DNA from 4 places in the Streptomyces sp. BPTC-684 genome. Region 4 is predicted to be linked to each of the others. Evidence: riboswitches for the same ligand, from Rfam matches in the RefSeq annotation. Region 4 holds a riboswitch; each other region holds the start of a gene.
The links. Region 4 has a riboswitch for cobalamin ahead of QIY60_RS07175 (ribonucleoside-diphosphate reductase subunit alpha). Riboswitches for the same ligand answer to the same signal wherever they lie in the genome.
Positions count from the first base shown of each region.

Region 1: linked by a shared signal. The riboswitch ahead of QIY60_RS19810 (CbtB-domain containing protein) and the one ahead of QIY60_RS07175 (ribonucleoside-diphosphate reductase subunit alpha) in region 4 are both predicted to bind cobalamin.
Region 2: linked by a shared signal. The riboswitch ahead of QIY60_RS22360 (cobalamin biosynthesis protein) and the one ahead of QIY60_RS07175 (ribonucleoside-diphosphate reductase subunit alpha) in region 4 are both predicted to bind cobalamin.
Region 3: linked by a shared signal. The riboswitch ahead of metE (5-methyltetrahydropteroyltriglutamate--homocysteine S-methyltransferase) and the one ahead of QIY60_RS07175 (ribonucleoside-diphosphate reductase subunit alpha) in region 4 are both predicted to bind cobalamin.

Region 1 is NZ_CP124863.1:4,487,788-4,491,989, forward strand. Features, by position in the region: partial or broken gene QIY60_RS19795 (hypothetical protein) at 1-365, opposite strand, end outside; tRNA gene QIY60_RS19800 (tRNA-Val) at 659-730, shown strand; partial or broken gene QIY60_RS19805 (histidine phosphatase family protein) at 754-1,338, opposite strand; cobalamin riboswitch at 1,406-1,563, shown strand; gene QIY60_RS19810 (CbtB-domain containing protein) at 1,636-1,821, shown strand; partial or broken gene QIY60_RS19815 (CbtA family protein) at 1,840-2,546, shown strand; gene QIY60_RS19820 (hypothetical protein) at 2,696-2,977, opposite strand; gene QIY60_RS19825 (RNA-binding S4 domain-containing protein) at 3,094-3,519, opposite strand; partial or broken gene QIY60_RS19830 (DUF2277 domain-containing protein) at 3,570-3,799, shown strand; partial or broken gene QIY60_RS19835 (VTT domain-containing protein) at 3,859-4,202, opposite strand, start outside.
Region 2 is NZ_CP124863.1:5,065,010-5,069,211, forward strand. Features, by position in the region: gene QIY60_RS22355 (cobyric acid synthase) at 1-1,020, opposite strand, end outside; gene QIY60_RS22360 (cobalamin biosynthesis protein) at 1,017-1,946, opposite strand; cobalamin riboswitch at 2,054-2,195, opposite strand; gene QIY60_RS22365 (hypothetical protein) at 2,306-2,530, opposite strand; gene QIY60_RS22370 (inorganic phosphate transporter) at 2,559-3,833, opposite strand; gene QIY60_RS22375 (class II aldolase/adducin family protein) at 4,044-4,202, shown strand, end outside.
Region 3 is NZ_CP124863.1:688,407-692,608, reverse strand. Features, by position in the region: gene QIY60_RS03060 (bifunctional nitrate reductase/sulfite reductase flavoprotein subunit alpha) at 1-1,148, opposite strand, end outside; cobalamin riboswitch at 1,422-1,573, shown strand; gene metE (5-methyltetrahydropteroyltriglutamate--homocysteine S-methyltransferase) at 1,757-4,078, shown strand; gene QIY60_RS03050 (VOC family protein) at 4,139-4,202, opposite strand, start outside.
Region 4 is NZ_CP124863.1:1,628,586-1,632,787, forward strand. Features, by position in the region: gene QIY60_RS07165 (DUF3311 domain-containing protein) at 1-105, shown strand, start outside; partial or broken gene QIY60_RS07170 (sodium:solute symporter family protein) at 126-1,719, shown strand; cobalamin riboswitch at 1,933-2,074, shown strand; partial or broken gene QIY60_RS07175 (ribonucleoside-diphosphate reductase subunit alpha) at 2,110-4,202, shown strand, end outside.

The sequences.
Region 1 (4,202 bases), 2.9 Mb from region 4:
CCTTGGCCTTGGTCAGCTCGCCCCGGGCCCGCGAGGCCACCGAGGCGTCCAGGTCGTCGCGGTCCAGGTCGTGCGCGTCGACCGCGGTGATGTAGTCGTTGCTGACCTCGTCGATCCGCCGGCCGAGCGCCGCGAAGTCGTCCACGGCCTTGCGGCGCGCGGCGAGCTGTCCACGGCGGTGATCGTCTCGATGGAGATCCGCAGGTCCCGCTGGGCGGTGTCCAGCTCGTAGAAGGCGGCGGCGCCGCGTCCTTGGCCGCCTGCGCGTCGGCCCGCACGCTCTCGCCGCGCCCGCCGAACCAGCGCCGCGTCCCGCCTCCGGCGAACGCCCCGGGCAGCAGCGCGGCCCCGAGCACCAGCGGCAGCGCGACGAGCGCGAGCGCGTCCGCGAGGGCCCGCCGCCCCCGGCCGCCCGCACTCCGACACCGGGGACGATGGCACCCGCTCTGCTGTACGGCCGCGCGTGTGTCGCCGTCACATCCTCTCCCGTGCCGTGTCCGCCTGCCGGTTCATTCTCCCACCAGGTAGTGACGAACACACCGGCCGATTAGTTCGCACCGCCCCGCCGACCTGACCCGCCCGGCCCGCCGCCGCGAACGGGTTTGCAGCCCTGCCCCGGGGGCCATGTACGCTGTTCCCTCATCCACGGATGTGCCACGGGCGTGTAGCTCAGGGGTAGAGCGCTGCTCTTACAAAGCAGATGTCGGCGGTTCGAAACCGTCCATGCCCACACGTGGTGAAGGCCCCCGCCGATCAGGTGGGGGCCTTCGTCCGACCGCGCCCCTCCGCCGGGCGCCCGCACCGCAGGTTCCAGCGGCCCGCGCGGCCCGAGAGTTCCGTCAGGGTCAGCGGGGCCACGTCCAGGCGCCAGAAGGACGCGGGCGGCAGGGCCAGGGCGTGGGTCACGGCCGCGCGGACCACCGCCGGGGAGGCGACCGCGAGGATCCGGCCGCCCACCGCGGGCAGCGTGTCCAGCCACGCGCCCACGCGCGACGAGCGCGAGCAGGCTCTCCCCGCCGTGCGGCGCCGCCCCGGGATCGGTGAGCCACGCCCGTACCCCCGAGGGATCCGCCGTGCTCAGCTCGTCCAGGCGCCGCCCCCGCCACCGGCCCAGATCCCAGTCGGCCAGGGCCGGTTCGTCGCACGTGGGCAGGCTGTCCGCCAACTCGTAGAGCGAGGAGGGCGGTTTCAGACGGCGGGCCGGTACCGGAAGCGCCGCCGCCGCGTCCTTGACCCTGCGGACCGCGTCCTCGTCCGGGCGGTCGCGTCGTCGCCGACTCTCGCCTCGCGCGCGTAGCGGTCGGCCGGGGGTGAGATCAACATCACGCGTACGGTCATGGGCCAAGCAGAGCACGGCCGTTCGCGCACTTCGCGCGGGGTTGTGCACCCGCACGCCGTAGCGGCGCGGTCCCTCACGCGGTACGGTCTCGTCGACATAAAGACGGTGTGAAGGAAGCCCGGTGAGATTCCGGCACGGTCGCGCCACTGTGAACCCGGCGAGCGCCCTCAACAGGGAGCGAAGACGGGGAAGTCAGACCCACCACCGTCGACAAAGGCACCAATGACCGGGACGCGTGTTCCCCAGGAGGTTCTGCCGTGGCTATCTCCGCCGCCCCTGCGCCCAGCGCAGAAGCAATGCCGGCCATCACTCCCATATCGCTCAAGGCGATCGCTCCCTGGGCGCTCTTCTTCGGCATCCTCATGCTCGTCCTGCTGTACTTCGTCGGCGCCGAGCAGGGCGCGACCAGCCTCCTGTCCGGCGAGGACGTCCACGAGTGGGTCCACGACGGACGCCACCTGCTCGGCTTCCCCTGCCACTGAGACCAGGGGTACCGACTCGTGAACTCCCTGTCCGTCAGAGCCCTGCTGGTGCGGGGCATGCTCGCCGGCCTCGCCGCGGGCCTCCTGGCACTCGTCGTGGCGTACGTCCTGGGCGAGCCCCGGGTGGACGCGGCCATCGACTTCGAGGACGCGCACGCGCACGAACACGGCGAAGAGGTGTTCAGCCGCACCCTGCAGTCCACCGGCGGCCTCGCCACCGGTGTGCTCGTGTTCGGCGTGGCCATCGGCGGCATCGCGGCGCTCGCGTTCTGCGTCGCGCTCGGCCGGATCGGCCGGTTCGGGCCGCGCGCCACGGCGGCGCTCGTCTCGCTCGGCGCGCTCCTGACCGTCTACGTCGTCCTGTTCCTGAAGTACCCGGCGAACCCGCCGTCCGTCGGTGACCCCGACACGATCGGCAAACGCACCGCCCTGTACTTCCTGATGATCGCGCTGAGCGTGCTGCTCGCCGTCGCCGCGGTGATCCTCGGCAAGCGGCTCGCGCCCCGCCTCGGCAACTGGAACGCGACCGTCGCCGCCTCGCCGCCTTCCTGGTCGCGGTCGGGCTCGCGTACGCGTTCCTGCCCGCCGTCAACGAGTTGCCGAAGGACTTCCCGGCGATGCTGCTCTGGAAGTTCCGCCCGGCCGCCCTCGCCATCCAGGTCACGCTGTGGGCCGGCTTCGGGCTGGTCTTCGGCTACCTCGCCGAACGGCTCCTGGTGCCCTAGTCGCCGCGGCCGAGGCCCGGGTGTGGGCGTCGACAGCGCCGCGGCCGCCCACCGACGGCGGCAGCACGCGAGGGCCCCGGACCGAAGTCGGTCCGGGGCCCTCGTGCGTGGGTCGTGCTCGGTGCGCTGTTTCGGTGGCGCTCGATCGGTCAGGGGCGGCGCAGGGAGAACAGACGGCTCTGCCGCTCCCTGCGGTAGCGCTGCTCCCACCGGTCCATCCGGTCCCGGCGGGCGCGGTAGGCCTGGTAGTCCGTGTCCGTGCCACGGCCGGCTCCGCCGGCTCCGGACGAGCCGCCGGACGGTGCCGTGGAGCGGCCACGGCGTGGGGCGCTGAAGAGTACGGCCACCACGGCGACGCAGAACACTATGCCGCCGAGACTGAAGCCGAAGCCGTACAGGACCAGCGCCAGGACGAGCAGTAACAGGATCATGGCGTGTTCCTCTAGGGACGGTTCCGGGGGCTCCCCTGGCCCCCGGCCCTCCAAGTTACTCCGGTACAGCGGGAGTTGGCCTCCGAGTTGCATACCGGCCAACGCCTCGCAAGCCCCTACAGTCCGCGCAGCCGTTCCATCTCCCGGCGGTCCCGCTTGGTCGGCCGGCCCATGCCCCGGTCGCGCACCCCGGCCGCGAGCACGTCCGAGCGGGCGGGCGGCGGCGGGCTGTTGTCGACATAGGTCTCGGCGGCGATCGCCGCGCCCACCCGCTTGCGGATGACTTTCGCGACGATGACGATCCGCTCCCGCCCCTCCAGGCGCAGCCGCACCTCGTCGCCCACCTTCACGGTGTGCGCGGGTTTGACGCGCTCGCCGTTGAGCTGGACGTGTCCGGCGCGGCACGCCGTCGCCGCCATGGAACGCGTCTTGGTGAGCCGTACGGACCAGATCCAGCTGTCGAGCCGCACGGGCCCCGAGGGCCCTGCCGGTGCCGTCGGCCCCCTGGGCCCCTGTGCCTTCGCCTCGTCCGCTGCCGCCATGCCCCGACTCTACCGAGGCCGTTGTCAGTGGTACCCGTCACACTTGAGGCATGTGCAGAAGCATCAAGACGCTCGGCCGCCGGCCCTCCCCGAGGAGGCCATCGACGAGGAGACCCGCGCGGCGGCTCTCCAGTACGTGCGCAAGGTGTCCGGCTTCCGGGCGCCCGCCGCGCACAACCGTGAGGTCTTCGACCGGGCGGTGGACGAGATAGCGCGGGCCACGGCCGAGCTGCTCGAAGGCCTGGAGATACGGGGAGTGCCGGTCAGGACACCGGCGTAGCCGCACCCGTCCGCAGGGCGCGGGCGGCGCGGTCCGTGCGTCAGGCCGGGGCCGGCCGCCGCGGCCTGGGCCGGGCGGCGCATGACGTAGGCGGCGAGGAGCCCGCCGCGAACAGGGCGAGGACGGAGATGCCCGTGCCGAGCCAGGTCGCGCCGAGCCAGCGCCCGCCGAAGTAGCCGAGGCCGACGCTGTAGCCCGCCCAGACCACCCCGGCGAGGGCGGACCACGGCAGGAACTCCTTGGGGTGCGGTGCGCCGCACCCGCGCCGAGCGAGACGACGGACCGGCCCGCCGGGGCGAACCGGGCGATGACGACGAGCGCGCCGCCGCCCCGGCTCAGCGCGGCGCCGAGACGTTCCTGTGCGCGGGTCAGCCGGCGGGAGCGGGCGATGGCCTTGTCGAGC
Region 2 (4,202 bases), 3.4 Mb from region 4:
GATCCCCAGCACCGGACGCCCCTCGGCCGCCCTGCGCGCCAGCTCCCGCGCCAGCCCCCGTTCCCTCAGCCATTCCAACGCCCGGACCGTGCCCCGGGTTCCCGGCACGACGACCAGATCCGCGTCGGCCAGCTCCTCGGGCCGGTCCACGAACCGTACGATCACGCCCGGTTCGGCGGCGAGGGCGTCCACGTCCGTGAAGTTGGACATCAGCGGGACGGCGCAGACCGCGACCCGCAGCACGTCCTCGCCCACCGGCGGCGCCACCACGGACTCGCGCACGGCGCCGCGCAGGGAGACCCGCAGGCCGTCCTCCTCGTCGATGCCGAGGCCGTGCGCGAACGGCAGGATCCCGTACGTGTGGCGCCCGGTGAGCCCGCGCAGCATGTCGATGCCCGGTTCGAGGAGCGAGACGTCGCCCCGGAACTTGTTGACGATGTACCCGGCGACCAGCGCCTGGTCCTCGGGGCTCAGCAGCGCCGTCGTACCGAAGAACGAGGCGAACACCCCGCCCCGGTCGATGTCGCCGACCACCACCACCGGAAGCTTCGCGGCGCGCGCGATGCCCATGTTGACGATGTCGGTACGCCGCAGGTTGATCTCGGCCGGACTGCCCGCCCCCTCGCAGATCACGGCGTCATATGTGCCCCGCAGCCGCTCCAGACAGTCCACGACGGTGCCGAGAAGGGCCTCCTGGCGCCCGCCGTGGTAGCCGCTGGCGCTCAGTTCGCCCACCGGCCTGCCCATCAGTACGACCTGGCTCGACCGGTCGCTCCCCGGCTTGAGCAGCACGGGGTTCATCAGCGCGGACGGCTCGACGCGCGCCGCCTGCGCCTGCATCGCCTGCGCCCGCCCGATCTCGGCGCCCTCGCGCGTGACGAACGAGTTGAGGGACATGTTCTGCCCCTTGAACGGCGCGACCTTCACGCCCTGGCGCACCAGCCACCGGCAGATCCCGGCGGTGACGACGCTCTTCCCGGCATCCGACGTGGTGCCCGCGACCAGCAGTCCGCCGCTCATGTACGTACCTTCCTCACCGCGATCGCCGCGCCCAGCGCCAGCCAGCCCACCCGGCGCGACAGCCGCACCGCCCGCTCGATGTCCGGGACCTCCACCGCCCGGCCGCCCCCGTTCAGGACGGGCCGGTGCTCGACGCGGCCGCCGTACGAGAGGGTGCCGCCGAGCCGTACGCCCAGCGCGCCCGCGAACGACGCCTCCACCGGACCCGCGTTGGGGCTCGGGTGCTTGCGGGCGTCGTCGCGCCACGCGCGCGTGGCGGCGCGCGGATCGCCTCCGGCGGCCACCGCGAGTGCGGCGGTGAGCCGGGCGCCCGGCCAGCCCGCCACGTCGTCCAGGCGCGCCGAGGCCCACCCGTACCGCAGATGGCGCGGCGAGCGGTGGCCGACCATCGCGTCCAGCGTGTTGACCGCACGGAACGCGACCAGTCCCGGCACTCCCGCGAGCGCCCCCCACACCAGCGCGCCGACCACGGCGTCGGAGGTGTTCTCGGCGACGGACTCGACGACCGCGCGCGCGATGCCGGGCGCGTCCAGGGACTGCGGGTCGCGCCCGCACAGGTGCGGCAGGCGCGCGCGGGCCGCCTCGACGTCCCCGGCAGCGAGGGCGGCGCCGATCGCCCGGGCCTCCCGGCCCAGCGAAGTGCCGCCCACGACGGCCCAGGTGGCGGCCGCGGTCAGGGCGACGGACGCGGCGGGACGCTCGCGTACCGCGCGCGTGGCGAGCAGTGCGGCGCCCGCGGCGCCTCCGGCGCACACGGCGGTGTGCAGCGCGCCCCAGCCCCGGTGGTCGCGCCACAGCGCGCGCTCCACGGCGGCCGCGGCACGGCCGAACGCGGCGACCGGGTGCCCGCGGCGGGGGTCGCCGAGGAGGAGGTCGCCGAGGAGACCGGCGGTGGCGCCGTACGCGAAAGTGCGATCGGCACGCATGGGATCAGCCCGCCGCAACGCCGTGAAGGGCTCTGGTACTTCCGGGGGGTGCCGGCAACAGGCAGGCGCGCATGGCGGTATGTCCTCACTCAGGGTGTCCGCGCCCTGGTACGACGTCGACCGGCGGTGAGAGTTCCTGGCTCACGGGGATGATTCCCCGATGACAGTGGCGGGACCGCGCCGGATTCGCACCGGCTTCCTCTTCTGCCGCCGTAATGGCTCGGGCAGTCCACCACGCCCGGGAACGCCCGTCAACTCGCTGCTGACCTGCGACGGGAGAGTGTGCCCAGGCACACAGAGAACCGCCCTCCGGCGGGGCCGGAGGGCGGTTCTGGGGTGGGTGCGGTACTGCTCGCGCGCTACTTGCCGACGATCAGATTGATGCCGTACGCGACGGCCGCCGCGCAGAGCGCGAAGCAGAGGTAGGCGGTGGTGCGGGCCACGACGACGTTGCCCTTGCCGGCCGCGGCCGACTGCTGCTTGCTGAGGCCGACGATCCCGACGGTGAACAGGCCCACCAGGCCGACGGTGACGATGAGGCTGACACCGAAGACGGTGCCGAGAGCTGCCCAGTCGATGTGCATGACGATTCCTTCGGTGTGCGCGGCCGGGTCAGACGGTGGCCGGGCGGGCCGGGTCGGCGGGGGCCACCGGGGCCGGCGCCGGGATGGTGGCCGTCAGATCGGCGGCCACGGCGGCGACGGTGGGCGGCGGGGTGACGGCGGCGATCGCGGTGGTCACGACGCCCGCGGGCTCGGCCGGGGACTCGGCCGGGGCGGCGGTGGCGGTGACGTCGTTGTGGTCGACCGGCTCGCGGCGCGACAGCTTCCAGATGAAGCCGGAGCCCGCGATCAGCAGGATCGCCACGAGGACGACGCCCCAGGTGCCCTGGCCGGTCAGGAACTCGGCGCCGGCGCCGACCAGACCCGCGGCGGGCAGGGTCAGGCCCCAGGCGATGAACATGCGGGTCGCGGTGGACCAGCGGACCACACCGCCCTTGCGGCCGAGGCCGGCGCCCATGACGGAGCCGGAGCAGACCTGGGTGGTGGAGAGCGAGAAGCCGAGGTGCGAGGAGGCCAGGATGACGGTCGCGGCACCGGACTGGGCGGCGAAGCCCTGCGGCGGCGCCAGCTCGGTCAGGCCCTTGCCCATGGTGCGGATGATGCGCCAGCCGCCGAGGTAGGTGCCCATGGCGATGGCCATGCCGGCCGAGACGATGACCCACATCGGAGGGTTGGCGCCCGGGTGCAGCACACCGCCGGTGACCAGGGCGAGCGTGATGATGCCCATGGTCTTCTGCGCGTCGTTGGTGCCGTGGGCGAGCGAGACGAGACCGGCGGAGGCGATCTGCCCGGCCCGGTAGCCCTTGGCGGTGGCCTTCTCGGCAGCCGGGTCGACGTTTCGGTTGATCCGGTACGTCAGACGCGTGGCCAGCATCGAGGCGACGCCCGCGACGATCGGGGCGGCGACGGCGGGGAGCAGCACCTTGGTGACGACGGTCGAGCCGTTCACCGAGGACCAGCCGGCCGACATCACGGCCGCGCCGATCAGACCGCCGAACAGCGCGTGGGACGAGCTGGACGGCAGGCCGAGCAGCCAGGTCACCAGGTTCCAGAGGATGGCGCCGACGAGCGCCGCGAAGATGACCTCTGTTCTGATGCCCTTTTCGTTGATGATCCCGCCGGAGATCGTCTTGGCGACCTCCACCGACAGGAACGCGCCGACCAGGTTGAGCGCGGCGGACATGGCGACCGCGGCTTTGGGCTTCAGGGCGCCGGTCGAGATGGTCGTGGCCATCGCGTTGGCGGTGTCATGGAAACCGTTCGTGAAATCGAACACTAGAGCTGTCACGACCACAATGGCGAGCAGCAGCGTGATGTGTTCCATTTACCCAGGCAATCGTTCGACGTCAGTGGCTGGACGAACGTAAGTAACCTGGATGAACGGAAGGTGAACTGGGTCGGGCGTCACGGTGTATCTGACCGGTTTCTGGTGCGGTCAGGCCCTGACGAACCCCTATATACCGGCCATAGAGCCCATTGAAGAGATTCTGCTCACTCCGCCGCCCTCGGCGCGGAGCCTGCGAGGATCACTTTCATGGGAGAGCCGAACGACTCAGCGGCGATCGCCGCGGCCTGGGCCGAGCTGACCGCCACCGCGCGCCGCACCGCCGAGGAAGGCCTGGTCGTGGGCACCTCGGGCAACGTCTCCGTACGCGTCGGGGACCTGGTCCTCGTCACCCCCACCGGGGTCCCC
Region 3 (4,202 bases), 940 kb from region 4:
TCCAGCCCCCACAGAGCCTCCGTGAAGGCCCGCTCCTCGTCGACGAGCACCGAGCGCTGGCCGGGCAGCCCGGGGCCCATGTAGCCCATCTCGCGGCCGCCCATGGCGTTCGGCTGGCCGGTGAGCGAGAACGGGCCGCTGCCGGGGCGGCAGATCGCGCCGGTCGCCAGATGCAGGTTGACCAGGGCGTTGGTGTTCCAGGTGCCGTGCGTGGACTGGTTGAGCCCCATGGTCCAGCAGCTCATCCACTCCCCGGCCGCGCCGATCCACTGCGCCGCCGCGCGGATGTCGTCCTCGGGGATCCCGGTGATCTCCGCGACCGAGGCGGGCGGGTAGTCGGCCAGGAACTCGCCCATCGCCTCCCAGCCCTCGGTGTGCTCCGCGATGAAGGCGGGGTCGGTGTGCCCGTTCTCCTGGAACAGGTGCAGCAGGCCGTTGAGCAGCGCGAGATCCGTGCCCGGCTTGATCTGCAGGAAGAGGTCGGCCTTGGCGGCGGTCGCGGTGCGGCGCGGGTCGACGACGATCAGCTTCGCCCCGGCCTTGACGCGCTCCATCATCCTCAGAAAGAGGATGGGATGGCAGTCGGCCATGTTGGAGCCGATGACCAGGAAGACGTCTGCCTTCTCGAAGTCCTGGTACGAGCCGGGCGGCCCGTCCGCGCCGAGCGACAGCTTGTAGCCGCTGCCCGCACTGGCCATGCACAGCCGGGAGTTGGACTCGATCTGGTTGGTGCCGATGAACCCCTTGGCCAGCTTGTTGGCCAGATACTGCGCCTCCAGGCTCATCTGACCGGACACGTACAGCGCGACGGCGTCCGGCCCGTGCTCGTCGACGAGCGCCCGCAGCCTGCCCGCCGTCTCGGCGATCATCGCGTCGACCCCGGCGGGCACCGGCTCGGCTCCGCGCTCACCCCGTACCAGCGCGGTGGACAGGCGTCCGGGAGCGGCCAGCATGTCGGCCGTCGTCGCCCCCTTGGTGCACAGCCGGCCGGAGTTGGCGGGGTGCGCCTTGTCGCCGGAGGCCTTGAGCACCGTGCGCCGGCCGTCCGGCCCCATGGCGATGTCGAGGACCATCCCGCAGCCCACACCGCAGTACGAGCAGACCGTGCGCACCTGTTCGGTGGCGGCCCGCGTGGCCTGTGCGGTCAACGGGTGTCCCCTCTCGTCTCGGCCGGGATCCCTTGGGCTCCGACCGTACGAAATGCCCGTTACTTCGATGTCACGTGCGGCGATCACGAGTGGTTACGTCGGCCACACTAATCGCGCCCCGATGCTGTGAGCACCTGTGTGCGACTGCGGCACGCCTCCGATGTCGGACATCACGGGGCGTGCACGTCCGGTGTGAGGGGGCGGTCCGGCCCCGTGTCTGGGTAGGGTGGCGCTCGCAGCTGGTTCGCCCTGCCCGCCAGGCAGGCGCGTCGCAAGAGGGAACCCGGTGGGAATCCGGGACTGCCCCGCAGCGGTGAGCGGGAACGACCGCCGTCATACGCACTGGGCCCGGCCGGGTCTGGGAAGCGACGGCCAGTAGGTGTCCGCCGGGAGACCGGCAGGCGTGCCCGCGAGTCCGAAGACCTGCCCGTTGCCCGTGCGCGACCGACCGCGCGCGGAGATCTTGGTGACCTCGTGGGCGGGTCGGCGGGACAAGAGGCGGTTCGAGCGCGGGCACCGTTCCGCGTAGGCCGCCCTGTCTGTCATCCCTTCGCGCCCACGACCCGTACCGGGGTCGATTTCGGGACATTCTCGCGAAGGAGAGTTTCGTGACCAGCAAGTCCGCAGCCGCGGCGGCACGGGCCACCGTGTACGGCTACCCCCGCCAGGGCCCCGACCGGGAACTCAAGAAGGCCGTCGAGGGCTACTGGAAGGGCCGCGTCGGCGCCGACGCCCTCCGTGACACCGCCCGCGACCTGCGCCGCGCCAACTGGCGCCGGCTCGCGGAGGCGGGCGTCGACGAGGTGCCCACCGGTGACTTCTCGTACTACGACCACGTCCTCGACACCAGCGTGATGGTGGGGGCGATCCCCGACCGGCACCGCGCCGCCGTCGAGACCGACACGCTGGACGGCTACTTCGCCATGGCCCGCGGCACCCAGGACGTGGCGCCGCTGGAGATGACCAAGTGGTTCGACACCAACTACCACTACCTGGTCCCCGAACTCGGCCCGGGCACCGTCTTCACCGCCGACTCCGGCAAGCAGGTCGCCGAGCTCACCGAGGCGCTGGCGCTCGGCCTCGCGGCCCGGCCCGTCCTGGTCGGACCGGTCACCTACCTCCTCCTGGCCAAGCCCGCCCCCGGCGTCGACGCCGACTTCGAGCCGCTGGCCCTGCTGGAGCGGCTGCTGCCCGTGTACGCCGAGGTGCTCGCCGATCTGCGGGCGGCCGGCGCCCAGTGGGTGCAGCTCGACGAGCCCGCCCTCGTCCAGGACCGCACCCCCGCCGAACTGGACGCCGCCGCCCGCGCCTACCAAGCGCTCGGCGGCCTCACCGACCGCCCCAAGCTGCTGGTCGCCTCCTACTTCGACCGCCTCGGCGAGGCCCTGCCCGTCCTCGCCAAGGCGCCCGTGGAAGGCCTCGGCCTGGACTTCACGGGACCGGCCGCCGCCAACCTCGACGGCCTCGCGGCCGTCGGCGGGCTGCCCGGCAAGCGGCTGGTCGCGGGCGTCGTCGACGGCCGCAACATCTGGATCAACGACTACGAGAAGTCCCTCGCCACCCTCGGCACGCTCCTCGGCCTCGCCGGCACCGTCGACGTGGCACCGTCCTGCTCACTGCTGCACGTCCCGCTCGACGCGACGGCCGAACGCGACATCGACCCGCAGATCGCCCGCTGGCTCGCCTTCGCCCACCAGAAGACCGCCGAGACCGTGACGCTGGCCCGCGGCCTCACCAGCGGCACCGGCGCCATCGCCGCCGAACTCGCCGCCAACCGCGCCGACCTGGCCTCGCGCGCCGGCTCCGCCCTCACCCACGACCCGGCGGTACGCGCGCGTACGTCGACGGTCACCGAGGCGGACGGCCGCCGCTCCCAGCCGTACGGCGAACGCGCACCGGCCCAGCGCGCCCGCCTGCGACTGCCTCTGCTGCCCACGACCACCATCGGGTCGTTCCCGCAGACCACCGAGGTGCGCTCCGCCCGCGCCGACCTGCGCGCCGGACGCGTCGACACCGCGGGCTACGAGGAGCGCATCAAGGCCGAGATCCGCGAGGTCGTCGCCTTCCAGGAGAAGGCGGGCATCGACGTCCTCGTCCACGGCGAGGCCGAACGCAACGACATGGTGCAGTACTTCGCCGAGCAGCTGACCGGCTACCTCGCCACCCAGCACGGCTGGGTCCAGTCGTACGGCACGCGCTACGTCCGCCCGCCGGTCCTGGCCGGCGACATCTCCCGGCCGAAGCCGATGACGGTGCGCTGGACCGCCTACGCCCAGTCGCTCACCGACCGCCCCGTCAAGGGCATGCTCACCGGACCGGTCACCATGCTGGCCTGGTCGTTCGTCCGCGACGACCAGCCGCTCGCCGAGACCGCCCGCCAGGTGGCGCTCGCCCTGCGCGACGAGGTCGACGACCTGGAAACGGCGGGCACTTCGGTCATCCAGGTCGACGAGCCCGCCCTGCGCGAGACGCTGCCGCTGCGCGCCGCGGACCGCGCGGCCTATCTGGACTGGGCCACGGAATCGTTCCGCCTGACCACCGCGGGCGTACGTCCCGACACCCAGATCCACACCCACATGTGCTACGCCGAGTTCGGTGACATCCTCCAGGCCATCGACGACCTCGACGCCGACGTCATCAGCCTGGAGGCGGCCCGCTCGCACATGCGGGTGGCCGACGAGCTCGCCGCCGCGGGCTATCCGCGCGAGGTGGGGCCTGGTGTCTACGACATCCACTCGCCGCGCGTACCGAGCGCCGAGGAGGCGGCCGCACTGCTGCGCAAGGGGCTTGCGGCCATCGCGCCGGAACGGCTCTGGGTCAACCCCGACTGCGGGCTGAAGACCCGCGGCTGGACCGAGACGAGGCAGTCCCTGGAGAACCTCGTCGAGGCCGCCCGGACGATCAGGACGCAGGTGCGGCAGGGGGCTTGACACGGCCGGGGTGTTCGGGCACGCGCGCGTGCCCGAACACCCCGGGACCCATCCGGCCCGCTACACGTCGGCCATCTGCGGCATCTCGCCCTGTGTCGTCTGCAGGTCGATCACCGAGAACGAC
Region 4 (4,202 bases):
TGGTACCAGATGCTGTGGGTGGTCATCTCGACTGCGCTCACGATGCTCGCGTACAAGCTGTGGCAGCACGACCAGCAGGGCCGCAAGGCGGGTGAGGGCAAGTGACTCTCGCAGCCAACGACGGGGTGAACGGCGTCGCGCTCGGCGTCTTCATCTTCTTCTTCCTGGCCGTCACGGTCATCGGCTTCATGGCCGCCCGCTGGCGCCGCGCCGAGAACGAGCAGAGCCTCGACGAATGGGGGCTCGGCGGCCGCTCGTTCGGCACCTGGGTCACCTGGTTCCTGCTGGGCGGCGACCTCTACACGGCGTACACGTTCGTCGCGGTTCCGGCGGCGGTGTACGCGGCGGGCGCGGCCGGGTTCTTCGCCGTGCCGTACACGATCCTCGTCTATCCGCTGATCTTCACGTTCCTGCCCCGGCTCTGGTCGGTCTCGCACAAGCACGGCTATGTGACGACGTCCGACTTCGTGCGCGCCGGTTCGGCTCCAAGGGCCTCTCGCTCGCGGTCGCGGTCACCGGCATCCTCGCCACGATGCCGTACATCGCGCTCCAGCTGGTCGGCATCCAGGCGGTGCTCGACGTGATGGGCATCGGCGGGTCGGGCAACTGGTTCGCCAAGGACCTGCCGCTGCTGATCGCGTTCGCGGTGCTCGCCGCGTACACGTACTCGTCGGGTCTGCGCGCCCCCGCGCTGATCGCGTTCGTGAAGGACACGCTGATCTACATCGTCATCCTGGTGGCGATCATCTACATCCCGATCAAGCTGGGCGGCTTCGACGACATCTTCGCGGCGGCCCGGCACAAGTTCGAGACGCCCAACGCGCCCGGGAAGCCCACGGGCGCGCTCGTGCCCCCGAGGCCGGGCAGTGGACGTACGCCACGCTCGCCCTCGGCTCGGCGCTCGCGCTCTTCATGTACCCGCACTCGATCACGGCGACCCTCTCCTCCCGCAGCCGCAACGTCATCCGCCGCAACACCACGATCCTGCCGCTGTACTCGCTGATGCTGGGCCTGCTCGCGCTGCTCGGCTTCATGGCGATCGCGGCCGGGGTCAAGGTCAAGAACGGCCAGCTGGCGATCCCGCAGCTGTTCGAGGACATGTTCCCGGACTGGTTCGCGGGCGTGGCGTTCGCCGCCATCGGCATCGGCGCGCTCGTCCCGGCGGCGATCATGTCGATCGCGGCCGCGAACCTCTTCACCCGCAACATCTACAAGGACTTCCTCAAGCCGAACGCCACGCCGGCGCAGGAGACCAAGGTCTCCAAGCTGGTCTCGCTCCTGGTGAAGGTGGGCGCGCTGGTCTTCGTCCTGACGATGGACAAGACGGTCGTGATCAACTTCCAGCTGCTCGGCGGCATCTGGATCCTGCAGACCTTCCCGGCCCTGGTGGGCGGTCTGTTCACCCGCTGGTTCCACCGCTGGGCGCTGCTCGCGGGCTGGGCGGTGGGCATGGCGTACGGCACGCTCGCCGCGTACGGGGTCGCCTCGCCCACCCAGAAGCACTTCGGCGGCAGCTCCAAGGAGATCCCCGGCATCGGTGAGATCGGCTACATCGGCCTCACCGCGTTCCTCCTGAACGTCGCCACCACCGTCGTCCTCACGGTCGTCCTGCGAGCCGTGAAGGCCCTCGACGGCGTCGACGAGACGTCCCCGGAGGACTACACGGCGGACGCGGGCGACCCGGGCGTACAGACGAAACTCCCGGCGGCGACACACTGACGCAAGCCGCAGAAAAACCGGCCGCCGGTGAAACCCGGCGGCCCGTTCCTGGGGAATGCCCACGACCGCCAGAAGGTTCGGTCTACGGCGCTCCCAACCCCCTTGAGGGCGCGGGGGTGTGACATGTGCGGCTCCGCCGCGTGGGCGCGACCAGCCCAAGACGGCCCGCAGTCAACCGACTACCCAGCAACACAACATGTGGGGGCACCACACAGCCCGGCACAAGATGTATGCTCGTGCTCGCTGTCGCCGCAGGGGAATCCGGTGCAAATCCGGAACTGTCCCGCAACGGTGTACTCGTACGCATTTGCGTACCTGGTCAGTCCGAGGACCTGCCGACAGCGCGCCCTGGCCGTCCGGCCCGGGTGCCAGACGTCCAGGCCTCGCGGAATGGGCAGTGGACGCGGCGTACCCCCGAGGGGGTGTGTCCGTGTGCCCGCACCTCCCCAAGGCCCCGTGCCGAGCGAGTGCCCCCACGTGACCATCGCCCCTGCGGATCCCGCCTCAGCGATCGCCGAAGAGCCGGCCGATGCCCCCGGGACCGCCCTGCTGCGGACCCTGACCGACCTCACCGCCGATCTGCCGGACACCGACCCCGGCCGTGTCGCCGCCGCCGCGCTGCGCGGCCGCAACGCGCGCTCGGACGAGGCGGAGCTGCGTGGGCTCGCCACCGAGGTCGCCGCCGGTCTGATCTCCGAGGACCCGGCGTACTCCCGCCTCGCCGCCCGGCTGCTGACGCTCACGATCGCCGAGGAGGCCGCGACCCAGGGCTCGGTCTCGTTCTCCGAGTCGGTCGAGGTCGGCCACCGCGAGGGCCTGATCGCGGACCGCACCGCCGACTTCGTACGGCTGCACGCGGCCCGCCTGGACGCGCTGGTGGCGGACTCCCTCGCGGACGGCGCCGACGACCGCTTCGGCTACTTCGGCCTGCGCACGCTCTACTCGCGCTACCTGCTGCGGCACCCGATCACCCGCATGGTCATCGAGACCCCGCAGCACTTCATGCTCCGGGTCGCGGCGGGCCTGGCCGAGGACGACTCGGTGCGCGCGCTCGACGAGGTCGCCTCGCTGTACGGCCTGATGAGCCGCCTCGACTACCTGCCGTCCTCCCCCACGCTCTTCAACTCCGGCACCCGCCACCCGCAGATGTCCAGCTGCTACCTGCTGGACTCGCCGCTGGACGAGCTGGACTCGATCTACGACCGCTACCACCAGGTGGCCCGCCTGTCGAAGCACGCGGGCGGCATCGGCCTCTCGTACTCCCGCATCCGCTCGCGCGGCTCGCTCATCCGGGGCACCAACGGCCACTCCAACGGCATCGTCCCGTTCCTGAAGACGCTGGACGCCTCGGTCGCGGCCGTCAACCAGGGCGGGCGGCGCAAGGGCGCGGCGGCGGTCTACCTGGAGACCTGGCACTCCGACATCGAGGAGTTCCTGGAGCTGCGCGACAACACCGGTGAGGACGCCCGGCGTACGCACAACCTGAACCTGGCGCACTGGATCCTGGACGAGTTCATGCGCCGCGTGGACGCGGACGGCACCTGGTCGCTGTTCTCCCCGCCGACGTGCCCGAGCTGGTCGACCTGTGGGGCGACGAGTTCGACGCCGCCTACCGCAAGGCCGAGGCGGCCGGTCTCGCCCAGAAGACCATCCCGGCCCGGGACCTGTACGGCCGGATGATGCGCACCCTGGCGCAGACCGGCAACGGCTGGATGACCTTCAAGGACGCCTCCAACCGCACCGCCAACCAGACGGCGGAGCCGGGCCACACGGTCCACTCCTCCAACCTCTGCACCGAGATCCTCGAGGTCACGGACGACGGCGAGACGGCCGTCTGCAACCTCGGCTCGGTCAACCTCGGCGCCTTCGTCCTCGCCTCCGGCGAGATCGACTGGAAGCGCCTGGACGAGACCGTCCGTACGGCCGTGACCTTCCTGGACCGGGTCGTCGACATCAACTTCTACCCGACCGAGCAGGCCGGCCGCTCCAACGCCAAGTGGCGTCCGGTGGGCCTGGGCGCGATGGGCCTCCAGGACGTCTTCTTCAAGCTGCGCCTGCCCTTCGACTCCCCGAGGCGAAGGCGCTCTCCACCAAGCTCGCCGAGCGCATCATGCTCACGGCGTACGAGGCGTCCCGCGACCTCGCCGAGCGCTCGGGCCCGCTGCCCGCGTGGGACAAGACCCGTGCCGCGCGCGGCGTGCTGCACCCCGACCACTACGACGTCGAGCTGAACTGGCCGGAGCGCTGGGCGGCGCTGCGCGAGCGGATCGCCTCGGTGGGCATGCGCAACTCGCTGCTGCTCGCGATCGCCCCGACCGCGACCATCGCGTCCATCGCCGGTGTCTACGAGTGCATCGAGCCGCAGGTCTCCAACCTGTTCAAGCGCGAGACGCTGTCGGGTGAGTTCCTCCAGGTCAACGGCTACCTGGTGGAGGACCTGAAGAAGCTCGGCGTGTGGGACGCGCAGTCCCGCGAGGCGCTGC